3 linked regions of the Archangium violaceum genome follow. The protein of the gene in region 2 binds, or shares a complex with, the protein of the main gene of each other region. Links are inferred from orthologs where the notes say so. Each region holds a gene or a part of one and is shown on either strand. Other genes may lie near its edges.

Region 1 (3,965 bases), 6.1 Mb from region 2 along the record:
ACCCCTCGGGCAGGTCGCGGTTCATGCCGCCAATGCGCCCGAAGTTGGTGGTGAGCCGGGCGCCCGTCAGCTCGGCCACGCGATCCATGATGAGCTCGCGCGCCTCGACGCCGTAGAGGAAGGGCGCGAAGCCTCCGAGCTCCATGCCCGTCGCGGCCACGCACGTCAGGTGATCATGGATGCGGTGCAGCTCCGAGCCGATGACCCGGATGTACTGGGCGCGCTCGGGGATCTCCAGGCCGATGAGTTTTTCTACGGCGTTGAGGAAGCCGAAGTTGTTCATCATCGCGGACACGTAGTTCAACCGGTCCGTGTAGGGCAGGCACTGGGTCCAGGTGACGTTCTCGCAGCTCTTCTGGAAGCCGCGGTGGAGGAAGCCGATCTCACAGTCGATCGAGGCGATGTTCTCGCCCTCGAGCTCCACCTTCAGGCGCACCGTGCCGTGCGTGGCGGGGTGCGAGGGGCCCATGTTGATGTACATCCGCTTCGTCTGGAGGTGGGCTTCCAGCTCCTCCTCGTGGGCGTAAGCGTCGATGTCCGGGTTGGGCGCTGTGGGGTTGGGGGGTGACGCCGGCTTGTGGGTGTCCGCCATGATGTCCTCGGGGGGGCGACCGGTAGGAGGGCGAGCGTTCAGGAAACGCCGCTGGTACCGGGGCCGCGGAAGATGTCCTTGATGGGCCGCTCGGGGATGAGCGGCTGACGGTCGCGCAGGGCGTAGTCCTTGCGGAGCGGGTGGCCCTGGAACTCTTCGTACAACAACACGCGACGCAGGTCCGGATGTCCCGCGAAGCGGATGCCGTAGAAATCCCAGACGAAGCGCTCCCACCAGTCGGCGCCGCGGAAGACGGGCACGATGGAGGGGAGCTCCGGGTTGGCCTCGCTCACGCGCACCTTCAGGCGCACGTGCTCGTGACGCGACAGCGAGTAGATGAAGTAGACGACCTCGAAGCGCGGATCATTCTCCGCGAGGTGCAGGCGATCCACCGCATCGATGGAGGTGAAGAGCTTGAAGTCGAGCTCGTTCTTCAGGAACGCGGCGACCTTCGGCAGGTGCTCGGCGTGAATGACGGCCCAGGCGCCGCCAGTGCGGTCGAGGTAGCGCTCCGCCACCGCCTCCGGAAACTGGGCGGTGACCCTGTCCAGTGCGAAAGTGCTCAAGGGGGCCCCAATGCTGGCTATGGAATCCGGGGCGTTATAAGGATCACCCCGGGGGGGCGTCAACGTAATCCCTCAACCATCCTCGCTACTTACGCGAGGCAGAAGTCGACGTTCCCCGGAACGGGGTTTCCTGGCCGCCTCGCCGGAGCCCACGCGAGCAGGAGCGGGCAGGGGGATGAAGGTGGAGACGGGCTCGCGCTTTCCGGCCACGGGGGTGGGGGGCAGCTCCTGCCAGAGGAAGCCGTCGCCGACTGCGCTTCGAGGGGGTCCGCCCGTCCGCGCTACCGGTGGTGGAAAAGCGAGGGCCCCGCTGCCTCCGAGGAGGCTCGCGGGGCCCTGGGCCGGCACCTGCGCGGTGCCCGGGTGCCTACTTGCTCAGGTTGTACTGACTGGCCAGCAGGTCGTGCGGGGCCGAGCCACGGTGACCCGTCGTGTGCACCTGGTTGCCGATCTTGTCCTGCAGCAGCTTGAGGCCGTCGAGCACCTGCTCGGGGCGCGGCGGGCAGCCGGGGATGTAGACGTCCACCGGGATGATGCGGTCGATGCCCTGCAGCACCGCGTAGTTGTCGTAGAAACCACCCGACGAGGCGCACACGCCGAAGGCGACGACCCACTTGGGCTCGCACATCTGCTCGTACACGCGCTTGAGGATGGGGGCCTGCTTCAGGTTGATGGTGCCAATCACCATCAGCATGTCCGCCTGACGCGGCGAGAACCGGGGGAACTCGGCACCGAAGCGGGCGATGTCGTGGCGGGCCGCCGACACGGACATGAACTCCATGCCGCAGCACGCGGTGGCGAACGGGTAGGTGAAGAGCGAGTACTTGCGCGCCCAGCCCAGACCCTTGGAGACCATCCGCTCGAAGAAGCCCATGGCCTCGTCACGGCGGGTGGTCAGTACGGGTGCGATATCAGTCTCAGCCATGTTTCCTCAGTGCTCCCACTCCAGGGCGCCCTTCTTCCAGATGTAGATAAGGCCCACGACGAGGGTCGCAGCGAAAACGAGCATCTCCACGTAGCCGAACCAGCCGAGTGCCTGGAAGTTCACCGCCCAGGGGTACAGGAAGACCGCCTCGACATCGAACACGATGAAGAGGAGGGCGACCACGTAGAACTTCACCGCGAAGCGTTGGCGCGCGGTACCGCTGCTCTCGGAGCCGGCCTCGAAGGCCGTGGACTTGATGGCGCTCGGACGTCTGGGGCCCAGCAGAGCGGCCAGCTGCACGATGACGAGCGCCAGCACGCCCGCCAGCAGCAGCGCGATCGCCAGCGGCAGATAGGGGGCGAGAGGGTTGGTATTCATTCGGGGCGGACCCTAGGGACACCCGGAAGCGGTGTCAATGGGTAAACCCGGGATCCAACCCCCGGATATGCCAGCGGAAAGCGGCGGGGCCCGCTCGGTCGTCCTCCTTCAGGTGCCGAGCGTCCAGGAGCGGGGGGTTTGACGCTTCGCGCACCGGGCGCCTAGGGTCGCCTGGCGCGTCTTCCCGATCAGACAGGAGAGAGCCCGGGCATGTGGGGTCGGCTCAGTTTGCGCTGGCAGGTGGCCTTGGCGGTGCTGGTTCCCAGCCTCGCCGTGGCCCTGTTCAGCGGTTTCTACTTTCCGAAGCAGCAGCGCTCCCATGGGCTCAAGCGGCTCGAGGAGCGGGCATTGGCCGTGGGGCTGCTCGCCTCGGATGAGATCTCCTCTCTTCTGGAGCAGCGGGGCGCGGTGCTTCCGGCGCTTCCGGGTCCCCATCCCATGGATGCGCCCGAGGGAGGGCTGCGCGAGGTGAAGCACCTCTCGCACATCTTCGAGCGGGTGGAGCAGACCGGCTCCGTGTCCTTCCAGGCCGTGCTGGCGCCCGACGGCAAGGTGCTGACGGAGCGGGGCAGCATGCCACGCGGGACGCGGGGCTCGTCGGATATGGGGACGGGCTGCGCGGTGACGCGGATGCAGGGCAACCCGGTGGCGATCTGCGGACTGCCCGGGGGCCACTCCTACGTGCTGGGCCTGGACGGAGCCGCGGTGAACGCCGAGGTGGCGGCCCTGCGTTGGCCGACCCTCCTCGTGTACCTGGGCGCCATGGTGGTGGGCCTGTTCATCGCCTTCTTCATCGGGCGGGTCATCGCCGAGCCGGTGACGCGCATGTCCCAGGCGGCGCGCGAGGTGGCGCAGGGAGACGTGTCGCTCAGCGAGGTGGATGTGGCCTCGGCGGGCGAGGTGCGGATGATGGCGCACTCCTTCAACGAGATGCTGGGCACGCTGCGCGGCACGATCTCCGAGCTGCTGGCGCGGTTGGATCAGCTCTCCAGCGCCTCGCGCGGGCTGACGGGTGCGTCCGCGGATCAGGAACACGTCATCAGCCAGCAGGCGGCGTACGCGCAGCAGATCGCCGCGACCTTCGAGGAGCTGAGCCGCACGGCCGAGCAGATCTCCAGCTCCACCGAGGTGGTGGAGTCCAGCGCGCGGCGCACGCACGAGGCGGTGGCCGAGGCGATGGCGGTGGTGGCGCAGGTGGTCGCGGGCATCAATGACATCCGCATGGAGTCCAAGGGCGTGGCGGACGCGATCGTGGGCCTCAACCAGGATCTGCAGCAGGTGTCGAAGATCGCCCAGGTCATCAACCAGGTGGCGGAGCGCTCGGACCTGCTGGCGCTGAACGCGGCGCTGGAGGGCACGAAGGCGGGCGAGGTGGGCCGGGGCTTCTCGCTGGTGGCGGCGGAGATGCGCAAGCTGGCGGAGAACGTGTCCGCGTCGGCGCGGGACATCGCCCGCATCGTGGAGAAGGTGCAGGACTCCGGGAACGAGGCGGCCACCAAGGCGC
Region 2 (4,178 bases):
ACTTCGAGCGGCACCTTGCCCGCCAGCTCGCCGCTCGCCAGCTTCTTGAGCACGTAGCTGTACATCTCGACGATGTGCGGGTTGTCCTCGACGATGAGGACACGGTAGCCCTCGGCGGGGGGAGTCGTCTGGTCCGACGCGCGGGTCTGTCCTGCCGAGCTCAAGATTTCACCCAATCGCTGCCGGTCCTGATCGCGAACCACCCGGATGCCGACACCACCCGGCGCCTCGGCCGACGCTGGCCGTACCCAGGCCACCGTCCCCACGACTTGTACCGGATTCAGGAGCCCCGGGAAAGAAAGTGCCAGGCCCACTTCCTCTCCGGGCGTGAAGGCACGGTCGGTCTGCACGAAGATCCCCCCCTTGGAGAGGTTCTCCGTGACCTCCGTCATCCGGGCCTGATCCGGGAACTGCACTCGCAGCACGAGCGGCACTCGGGGACCGTCTCGCTTGTCGTCTGATCCCCGATTCATAACAAGGGGTTGAAATCGCTCGGCATTTCGCTGATGGAGCGCAGTGTAGCGCCGTGGGTTTATGTTGACAACGTAGCCTTTCGGGCCTTACGAAGCCCCCGCCATGGCGGAGCCCCTGTTCACCCCCGAAGAGCAGAAGAAGTTCGACGCGGAGATCGCGGAAATCCTCTCGCACTACCCCGCGGATCGGAAGAGCGCCGCGATGCTCCCCGCGCTGCGGCTGATGCAGGACCTGAAAGGCTGGCTGCCCCCCGAGGGGCTCAAGCTGGTCGCCAGCCGGTTGGGCGTCACTCCCGAGCGCGCCTACGAGGTGGCGAGCTTCTACGTGATGTACCACCTCAAGAAGCCCGGGAAGTACACCGTCGACGTCTGCACCAACCTCTCCTGTGCCCTCTGGGGCGCGGAGAAGATGCTCGCCTACCTGGAGCAGAAGCTCGGGTTGAAGGCCGGTGAAGCCAACGAGCGCTTCTTCCTGCGCGAGACCGAGTGCCTGGCCTCTTGCGGCACCGCGCCGTGCCTGCAAATCAACGAGGAGCACCACGAGAGCCTGACGAAGGCCAAGGTCGACGCGATCTTCGACAAGCTCCCCTGAACTCCTGCATCAAGGAACCTGATTTCATGGCCACAACGGCATTTGAACCGCTCATCTCGAGCGCCTGGGGAAAGCCCAACTCCTGGACGCTCGATGAGTACCGGAAGCGCGGCGGCTACAAGGGTCTGGAGAAGGCCCTGGAGCTGACGCCGGCGCAGATCATCGACGAGGTGAAGAAGTCCAACCTCCGCGGGCGCGGAGGCGCGGGCTTCCCCACCGGTCTCAAGTGGAGCTTCGTCCCCAAGGACAGCCCCAAGCCGAAGTACCTGGCGGTCAACGGCGACGAGTCCGAGCCGGGCACCTTCAAGGACCGCTACATCCTCGAGAACGACCCGCACATGATGCTGGAGGGCATCGCCATCGCGTCCTACGCGCTCGGCGTGCACACCTGCTACGTGTACCTGCGCGGCGAGTTCAAGTTCCAGGCGGAGCGCGCCAACGCGGCCATCCGAGAGGCCTACGCCGCGGGCATCTTCGGCAAGAAGGTGCTGGGCAAGGACTACCAGCTGGACTGCTACGTGGTGCGCGGCGCGGGCGCCTACATCTGCGGCGAGGAGACGGCGCTGCTGGAGAGCCTCGAGGGCAAGAAGGGCTGGCCCCGCCTCAAGCCGCCGTTCCCCGCGGTGGTGGGCCTGTTCGGCTGCCCCACGGTGGTGAACAACGTGGAGACGCTCGCCAGCGTGCCCCACGTCTTCACCCGCGGCGCGAGCTGGTACGCCGGGCTGGGCACCGACAAGTCGGGTGGAACCCGCCTGGTGTGTCTCTCCGGCACGGTGAACCGGCCGGGCGTCTACGAGGTGTCGCTGGAGACGACCTTCAACCAGCTCATCTTCGACGACAAGTACGGCCGGGGCCTGCCCGCGGGCCGCAAGGTGAAGGCCGTGATTCCGGGTGGCTCGTCGGCGCCCATCCTGAGCCCGGACGAGCTGGACATCGCCATGGAGTTCGAGGCCGTCAAGGTGAAGCAGACCATGGCGGGCTCCGGCGGCGTCATCGTGATGGATGACACCACCTGCATGGTGCGCAGCCTCTGGCGCGTGGCGCGCTTCTACGCCGAGGAGTCGTGCGGCCAGTGCACGCCGTGCCGCGAGGGCACCCCGTGGCAGACGCGCCTCCTGCGGAAGATCGAAGAGGGCCGTGGCGAGCCGGGGGACGTGGAGATCCTGAGCAACGTGGCGTCCTCCATCGCGCCCTATCCGCCCATCGGCCTGGGCAACACCATCTGCGCGCTGGGCGATGCCGCGGCGCTGCCGACCCATTCCTTCCTCATGCGCTTCCGCGACGAGTTCGAGGCGCACATCCGCGAGCACCGCTGCCCGTTCGGCGACAAGCCCTGGGGCGCGTTCGGAGACTGGTCGTGAACATCGAGCTGGTTCTCTTCGGAGCCTTCGCGCTCCTGACGCTGCTGTCGGCCGGTCTGGTCATCTTCGCCAGGAGCCCCATCAGCTCCGCCATGTCGCTGGTGGCCACGTTCTTCTTCCTGGCCGGCATCTACGTGCTGCTGTGGGCCCACACCGTGGCGGTGCTGCAGGTGCTGGTCTACGCGGGCGCCATCATGGTGCTCTTCCTCTTCGTCATCATGCTGCTCAATCTGGGCGAGACGTCCTCGTCCGGGCCGCGGATGACGATCTCGCGCATCGCCGGTGGGGCCGCCGCGGCGGGCCTGCTGGTGGTGCTGGTGATGGCCATCTGGCGGATGCCGACCACCGGGACGTTCACGGGAGCGCAGGCCGTGCAGTCGGGCTTCGGCACGCTGGCGGTCATCGGACAGACCATCTACACCAAGTGGCTGCTGCCCTTCGAGGCGGTGAGCCTGCTGCTACTGGTCGGCATGGTGGGCGCGGTCGTGGTGGCCAAGTCGAGGATCTGAGCACATGGTTCCCATCTCCTACTATCTGATCCTCGCCGCCGCCCTGTTCTGCATGGGCATGTTCGGCGTCCTGGTCCGCCGCAACGCGCTGGTCGTCTTCATGTGCGTGGAGCTGATGCTCAACGCGGCGAACCTGACGTTCCTCGCCTTCGCCAAGGCGAGCGGCGATGTGTCTGGCCACGTGTCCGCCTTCTTCGTGATCGCGGTGGCCGCGGCCGAGGCGTCCATCGGCCTCGCCATCGTCATCGCCGTGTTCCGCAGCCGGGGCACCATCAACATCGAAGAAATCCGGACGATGAAGCACTGACGCTCCGGCCTCCCCTTCCGCCAAGAGAGCCCCCCTTCCCATGGATGCCCTCAAGCAATACTTCATGACCGCGCCGGTGGACCCCGCCATCTTCGCGCAGTCGTTGTGGCTCATCATCGCGCTGCCCCTGTTGGGGGCCTTCGTGTGCGGCGTGTTCGGCAAGATGCTGGGCCGCGGCAACGTCAACCTCATCGCGTGCGCGACGGTGGCCGGCTCGTTCGTGCTGTCGGTGGTGGCCTTCTGGTGCGTCAACCACGCGCCTCCGGGCACCACCCCCGTGGCGATGGAGAGCGCCTTCTCCACCAGCGCCATCCGCTACGCCATCGGCTACGACTACGGGACGTGGTTCTCCGCCGGGACCTTCCGGGTGAACTTCGGCCTGATGGTGGACCACCTGTCGGGGACGCTGCTGCTGGTCATCACCGGCGTGGGCTTCCTCATCCACCTGTACTCCACCAGCTACATGGAGCACGACGAGAGCTACTGGCGGTACTTCGCGTACCTCAACCTCTTCGTCGCCGCGATGCTCACGCTGGTGATGGCCGACAACCTCGTCCTGCTCTTCGTGGGCTGGGAGGGCGTCGGTATGGCCAGCTACCTGCTCATCGGCTTCTGGTACTCGGACACGGCCAAGGCGTGGGCCGGCCGCAAGGCCTTCGTCACCAACCGCATCGGTGACTTCGCGTTCCTCATCGCCTCCTTCCTCATCGTGCTGCTGGTGGGTGCGTTCAACAGCCAGGCGAACACGGGCAACTTCGCCGCGGCGGCCGGCAACGCGGAGACCGCCCAGGTGCGCTACCGCGAGGGCCTGCAGATGAAGGGTCCCCTGGCCTTCCAGGGCCTGGAGGTCATGGCCAACGCGCTGCCCTCGGCGGAGGGGACGCAGGCGGCGGTCAGCCTGGCGACACCCATCAAGGAGGGTCCGCTCGAGGGCCG
Region 3 (4,085 bases), 6.1 Mb from region 2 along the record:
CAGGCGCTCACGGCGTACCACCAGCGGCGCTTCGACGAGGCGCTGGCGCTGTTCACACGGGGCGTGGAGGCCTTCCAGGACGCGGTGGCCGGGGTGTACGCCGAGCGCTGCCGCAAGTTCGCCTCGGCGGCGCCTCCAGAGGACTGGGACGGCGTGTTCGCGCTCGAGGGGTAGTGACGGTGGGGCGGGCTACTCGTCCGCCTCGTCCGGGTGGCCGAAGAACTCGATGATGGGCTTGTCCTGCTCGATGTGCTCGGCCACCACGCGCCGCATCTTCTCCGGCGTCATGTGCGAGTAGTACGCCTCGCCCTCCCAACCCATGAGCTGGTAGTCCTCGGGGGAGAGGGGATCCCTCTTGCGTCCCGTCTCCTCGCGGATGACGACGTTCGGCCCCATGTGACAGAAGCCGTAGCAACCTCCGCGGTACAGCTCGCAGCGCACCTGGAGCTTCCGGGTGGACAGCTCCTCACGGGCGGCCGTGGCCACGGCATCGGAGCCGCCGGCCTTGCAGCTGGAGCCCTTGCACACGGAGAGGCGGTAACGCTTCATGCGGCCCACCCTACGGAGTTTGTGATGCGCTGGAAAGGGTCGCTCGCCCCGAGGTGCACCCGTCCCCTCGCATGCCTGGAACGGGGTTGTAGGGCTGCAACGCGGCTGCACGCGCACGGGCCCTGAAACGGCACCGGCCCGCCATTCCACCGCACGAGGCGGGAGGGCGGGCCGGCAGCCGGCGGGGTGCGCCGGACGTCCTACTTGAGGAACTTCGTCACGGGCACCGGGCCCTCGTTGGAGACGACGGTGCGGCTGCCCGGAGCGCCGTGGTCACCATGGGCGTGGCCGTGGCCCGCCGTGAGCTCCGCGCCGTGGTGCGACTCGTGGCCCTCGCCGATGCGGGTGTGGGCCTCCTTGTGCACGTGGGCCGGCTGCGCCGAACCCGGGCGCTTGTTCCACGGATCGGACGGGTGGGAGACGGCGGCCCCCTTGAGCAGCTTGGGGATGTCGTAGACGAAGCCCTGCCGGTTGTACTCGGCCGGAGTGTGCGTGTACGTGTCCATGCGGATGGCGTCCTTGGGGCACGCGTCCACGCACAGGCCGCACACGATGCAGCGCAGCTCATCGATGACGAACTGGGTCGGGAACTTCTCGATGACGCGCGAGCTGCCCTCCGCCGCGTCCACCTCGTACTCCCCGGCCTCGATGTAGATGCACTGGGCCGGGCAGATGGTGGCGCACATGTAGCAGGCCACGCAGCGCGGCTTGCCGTCCTCGCGCGGAACCAGGCGGTGAAGACCGCGGTACCCGTCGGGGTAGGGGATCTTCTCCTCCGGGTACTGCACGGTGGTCACCAGGCTGGTGCTCTTGCGGTCCTCGAACGGGGTGTTGACCTCCCGCTCGCCGAAGAGGTTGCGCAGGAAGTGCCGGGTGGTGATGGCCAGACCGCGGATCAACTCCGGCAGGTAGGAGCGCTCGCGGATGTCGGTGCGGGGATCCTTGGTCGCGTTGTAAGCCATGATGTCTTTCTCTCAGCTCGCCTGGTGCGAGGCCGTGGCGGCACCGGAGTGCGCACCAGCAGGATGGGGGGCCGCGTGGGCCGCATGGGCGTGGGAGGGCAGTCCGTGACCATGCGCGTCGTGGCCGTGGGCATCGTGGCCATGGCCGCCGCCGTGCGCGCCTCCGTGGCCGTGACCCTCGGTGCTCGCCTCCTTCCGGGACAGCGTGAGGGCCACCAGGATGCCGATCTGCAGGATGCCGAAGATGGCCAGCGCGCGCAGCGACGGATCCCACAGCACCAGGGCGCCGGTCGCGAACACGTTGATGAGGCCCAGCGGCAGGAGGATCTTCCAGCCCAGCGTCTGGATCTGATCGTAACGGAAGCGCAGGAACGTCCAGCGGATGGCCAGCTGCAGCCACACGAAGAACATCACCTTCCCCCAGAACACGGTGCCCAGGATGGTGCCGTACAGCCACCCGTGCTCACGCATCACCGGCAGGTTGGACAGCCACTCGCCACCGAAGGGCAGGTGGTAGCCGCCGAAGAAGAGCACCACGACCAGGCCCGACAGGACCACGATCTCCACGAACTCGGAGATCATGAACAGGCCGAACTTCATGCCCGAGTACTCGACGAAGTAGCCGATGATCTCCGACTCACCCTCGGGCGTGTCGAAGGGGGCGCGCTTGGTCTCCGCGAAGGCCGCGGCGAAGAACAGGAAGAAGCCCAGCGGCTGCAGCAGGAAGCCCCACGCGGGGATGCCGATGTCGAAGCCACCGAAGTTGGCGGACCACAGGTAGCGGGCCTGCCCACTGGCCACGACGCCCGTGCCCAGCTCGTTGGCCACGTTGCCCACGAAGGAGGGCAGCTGCACCGTGGAGAAGGCCATCATCAGGCCCACCAGCGACAAGCCCAGGGCGACCTCGTAGGAGATCATCTGCGAGGCGGCGCGAACGCCACCGAGCAGCGCGAACTTGTTGTTGGAGGACCAGCCGGCCAGCGACGTGCCGTACACCGCCAGCGAGGCGATGGCGAACACGTAGAGGACGCCGAAGTCCGGGGTGGCGACCACCATGTCCACCGTCTCGCCGAACACCGACACCGTGGGACCGGCGGGCACCACCGCGAACAGGGCGAACACCGGCGCGAAGGCCAGCATGGGCCCCAGGTTGTAGAGCAGCCTGTTGGCCGTGGCCGGGATGAAGTCCTCCTTGAACAGCATCTTCATGCCGTCGGCCAGGAAGTGGGGGATGCCCACCAGGGCCTTGTCCTTGAGACCCGGCAGGTTGATGCGCGCGCGGTTGGGGCCGATGCGGTTCTGCATCAGCGAGCTCCACTTGCGCTCGGCCACCGTGAGCAGGGACGCGATGCCCATGACCACGGCGACCATCAGGATGACCAGGTTCGTCAGACGGCTGGCGCCCGGGAAGAGATCCTCCACGAGACCGCCCAGCAGGTACGCCGCCGCCATGATGCCCGCGAAGTGGGCGAACATGACGCCGAACCAGAACAGCATGGTGAGTGTGCGCTTCATTGTCAGAGACCCCGGACCCTGGGAGCGCCGAACTCACGATACCCCGGTGGCCGGCCGTCGGCGGCGGTCGGCAGGGGATTGATGCCAGGCTTTTCACGGTCGGGCGGAGCGGCCTTGTCCCAGTCGAACTGGGCGAGCTCGGCCACCTGCTTGCCCAGCTCGCGGAACGCCTCGCGCGAGGACGTCCAGGCCGCGGTGCCACCCAGCTCGCGGGTGAGCTCCGCCGCCAGCGCCCAGTGCGCCACGGCGTCGCCCTTGGACGGGTACGCCTTGCGGAAGCGCTGGACGATGCCGTCCATCTGCACGAAGGAGCCGTCGTACTCCACGTGGGTGGAGGCCGGCAGCAGCACGGTGGCCTGCGCGGTCAGCGGCGACTCGTTCATCGCCTGCGCCACGAAGACGTCCAGCTTCGCGGCCGCCTGGGCGAAGGTCTCCACGTTGCCCGGCACCTCGGTGCCCACGGCGTAGAGCGCCCTCACCTTGCCACCGTCGATGGCCTTCACCAGCTCGTCGAACGGACGGAGCGCCAGCCCCAGTCCGGCGGCGATGAGCTCCAGACCCTTGCGGTTGGGGTTCTTGTCCGCCGTCATGAGGTAGTGGTCGGCGTCACCCTGCGGACGGCCACCCACGTAGACCTCCCTGGCGCCCAGCGTCCCCTTGGCGAAGGTGAGCGTGGCGAGCAGGTCCTCGTTGGAGGCCAGTGGGGAGGCGAGCACCGCCACCTTGCCCTTCACCTCGCCGAGCGCCTTGGCGGCGGCCTTGATGGCCTCCTTGCGCGCGACCTCCGGACGGGCCGTACCGCCCTGCTGGCGGCCCACCACCGCGCTCAGCACGCGGCCGAGGTTGAGGTACTTGTACGAGAGCCGGCCCTGATCGCACATCCAGCTCTTGTTGATGGCCTCGTTCTCGCGCGGGCGGTAGCGGTAGGTGTCCTGCGCCATGAAGTCCGCGTAGGTGTTGCAGCCGCGCGAGCAGCCGGTGCACACGGACGGAGCGGCGGACAGGAACCACGAGCGGGCGCGGAAACGGAAGTCCCGGCTGAGCAGCGCGCCCACGGGG

The links.
Region 1: the proteins of JQX13_RS23735 (region 2) and JQX13_RS49070 are in contact, whole or in part, in a cryo-EM structure (PDB 7NYH), measured with the Escherichia coli proteins. The link is inferred for Archangium violaceum from one-to-one orthologs.
Region 3: the proteins of JQX13_RS23735 (region 2) and JQX13_RS49095 are in contact, whole or in part, in a cryo-EM structure (PDB 7NYH), measured with the Escherichia coli proteins. The link is inferred for Archangium violaceum from one-to-one orthologs.

The regions. Positions count from the first base shown.
Region 1 is NZ_CP069338.1:11,628,874-11,632,838, reverse strand. Bases 776-3,561 are described here. They hold JQX13_RS49070 (NADH-quinone oxidoreductase subunit A), read right to left. Parts: upstream 2,462-3,561; coding sequence 2,090-2,461; downstream 776-2,089. Other genes in these bases: JQX13_RS49065 (methyl-accepting chemotaxis protein), read left to right, coding at 2,672-3,561; JQX13_RS49075 (NADH-quinone oxidoreductase subunit B), read right to left, coding at 1,526-2,083; JQX13_RS49080 (NADH-quinone oxidoreductase subunit C), read right to left, coding at 776-1,143. Outside these bases: nuoD (NADH dehydrogenase (quinone) subunit D), read right to left, coding at 1-592; more of JQX13_RS49080, read right to left, coding at 631-775; more of JQX13_RS49065, read left to right, coding at 3,562-3,965. UniProt on the Escherichia coli protein: NDH-1 shuttles electrons from NADH, via FMN and iron-sulfur (Fe-S) centers, to quinones in the respiratory chain. The immediate electron acceptor for the enzyme in this species is believed to be ubiquinone.
Region 2 is NZ_CP069338.1:5,541,623-5,545,800, reverse strand. The notes cover bases 1,180-4,178. They hold JQX13_RS23735 (NADH-quinone oxidoreductase subunit J), read left to right. Parts: upstream 1,180-2,422; coding sequence 2,423-2,935; downstream 2,936-4,178. Other genes in these bases: nuoL (NADH-quinone oxidoreductase subunit L), read left to right, coding at 3,283-4,178; nuoK (NADH-quinone oxidoreductase subunit NuoK), read left to right, coding at 2,940-3,242; nuoF (NADH-quinone oxidoreductase subunit NuoF), read left to right, coding at 1,180-2,426. Also shown: JQX13_RS23750 (TIGR02266 family protein), read right to left, coding at 1-473; nuoE (complex I 24 kDa subunit family protein), read left to right, coding at 577-1,065; more of nuoF, read left to right, coding at 1,092-1,179. UniProt on the Escherichia coli protein: NDH-1 shuttles electrons from NADH, via FMN and iron-sulfur (Fe-S) centers, to quinones in the respiratory chain. The immediate electron acceptor for the enzyme in this species is believed to be ubiquinone.
Region 3 is NZ_CP069338.1:11,634,315-11,638,399, reverse strand. Bases 776-3,681 are described here. They hold JQX13_RS49095 (complex I subunit 1/NuoH family protein), read right to left. Parts: upstream 3,027-3,681; coding sequence 1,524-3,026; downstream 776-1,523. Other genes in these bases: JQX13_RS49090 (2Fe-2S iron-sulfur cluster-binding protein), read right to left, coding at 3,029-3,681; JQX13_RS49100 (NuoI/complex I 23 kDa subunit family protein), read right to left, coding at 776-1,511. In the rest of the region: JQX13_RS49110 (adenylate/guanylate cyclase domain-containing protein), read left to right, coding at 1-174; JQX13_RS49105 ((2Fe-2S) ferredoxin domain-containing protein), read right to left, coding at 190-549; more of JQX13_RS49100, read right to left, coding at 750-775; more of JQX13_RS49090, read right to left, coding at 3,682-4,085. UniProt on the Escherichia coli protein: NDH-1 shuttles electrons from NADH, via FMN and iron-sulfur (Fe-S) centers, to quinones in the respiratory chain. The immediate electron acceptor for the enzyme in this species is believed to be ubiquinone.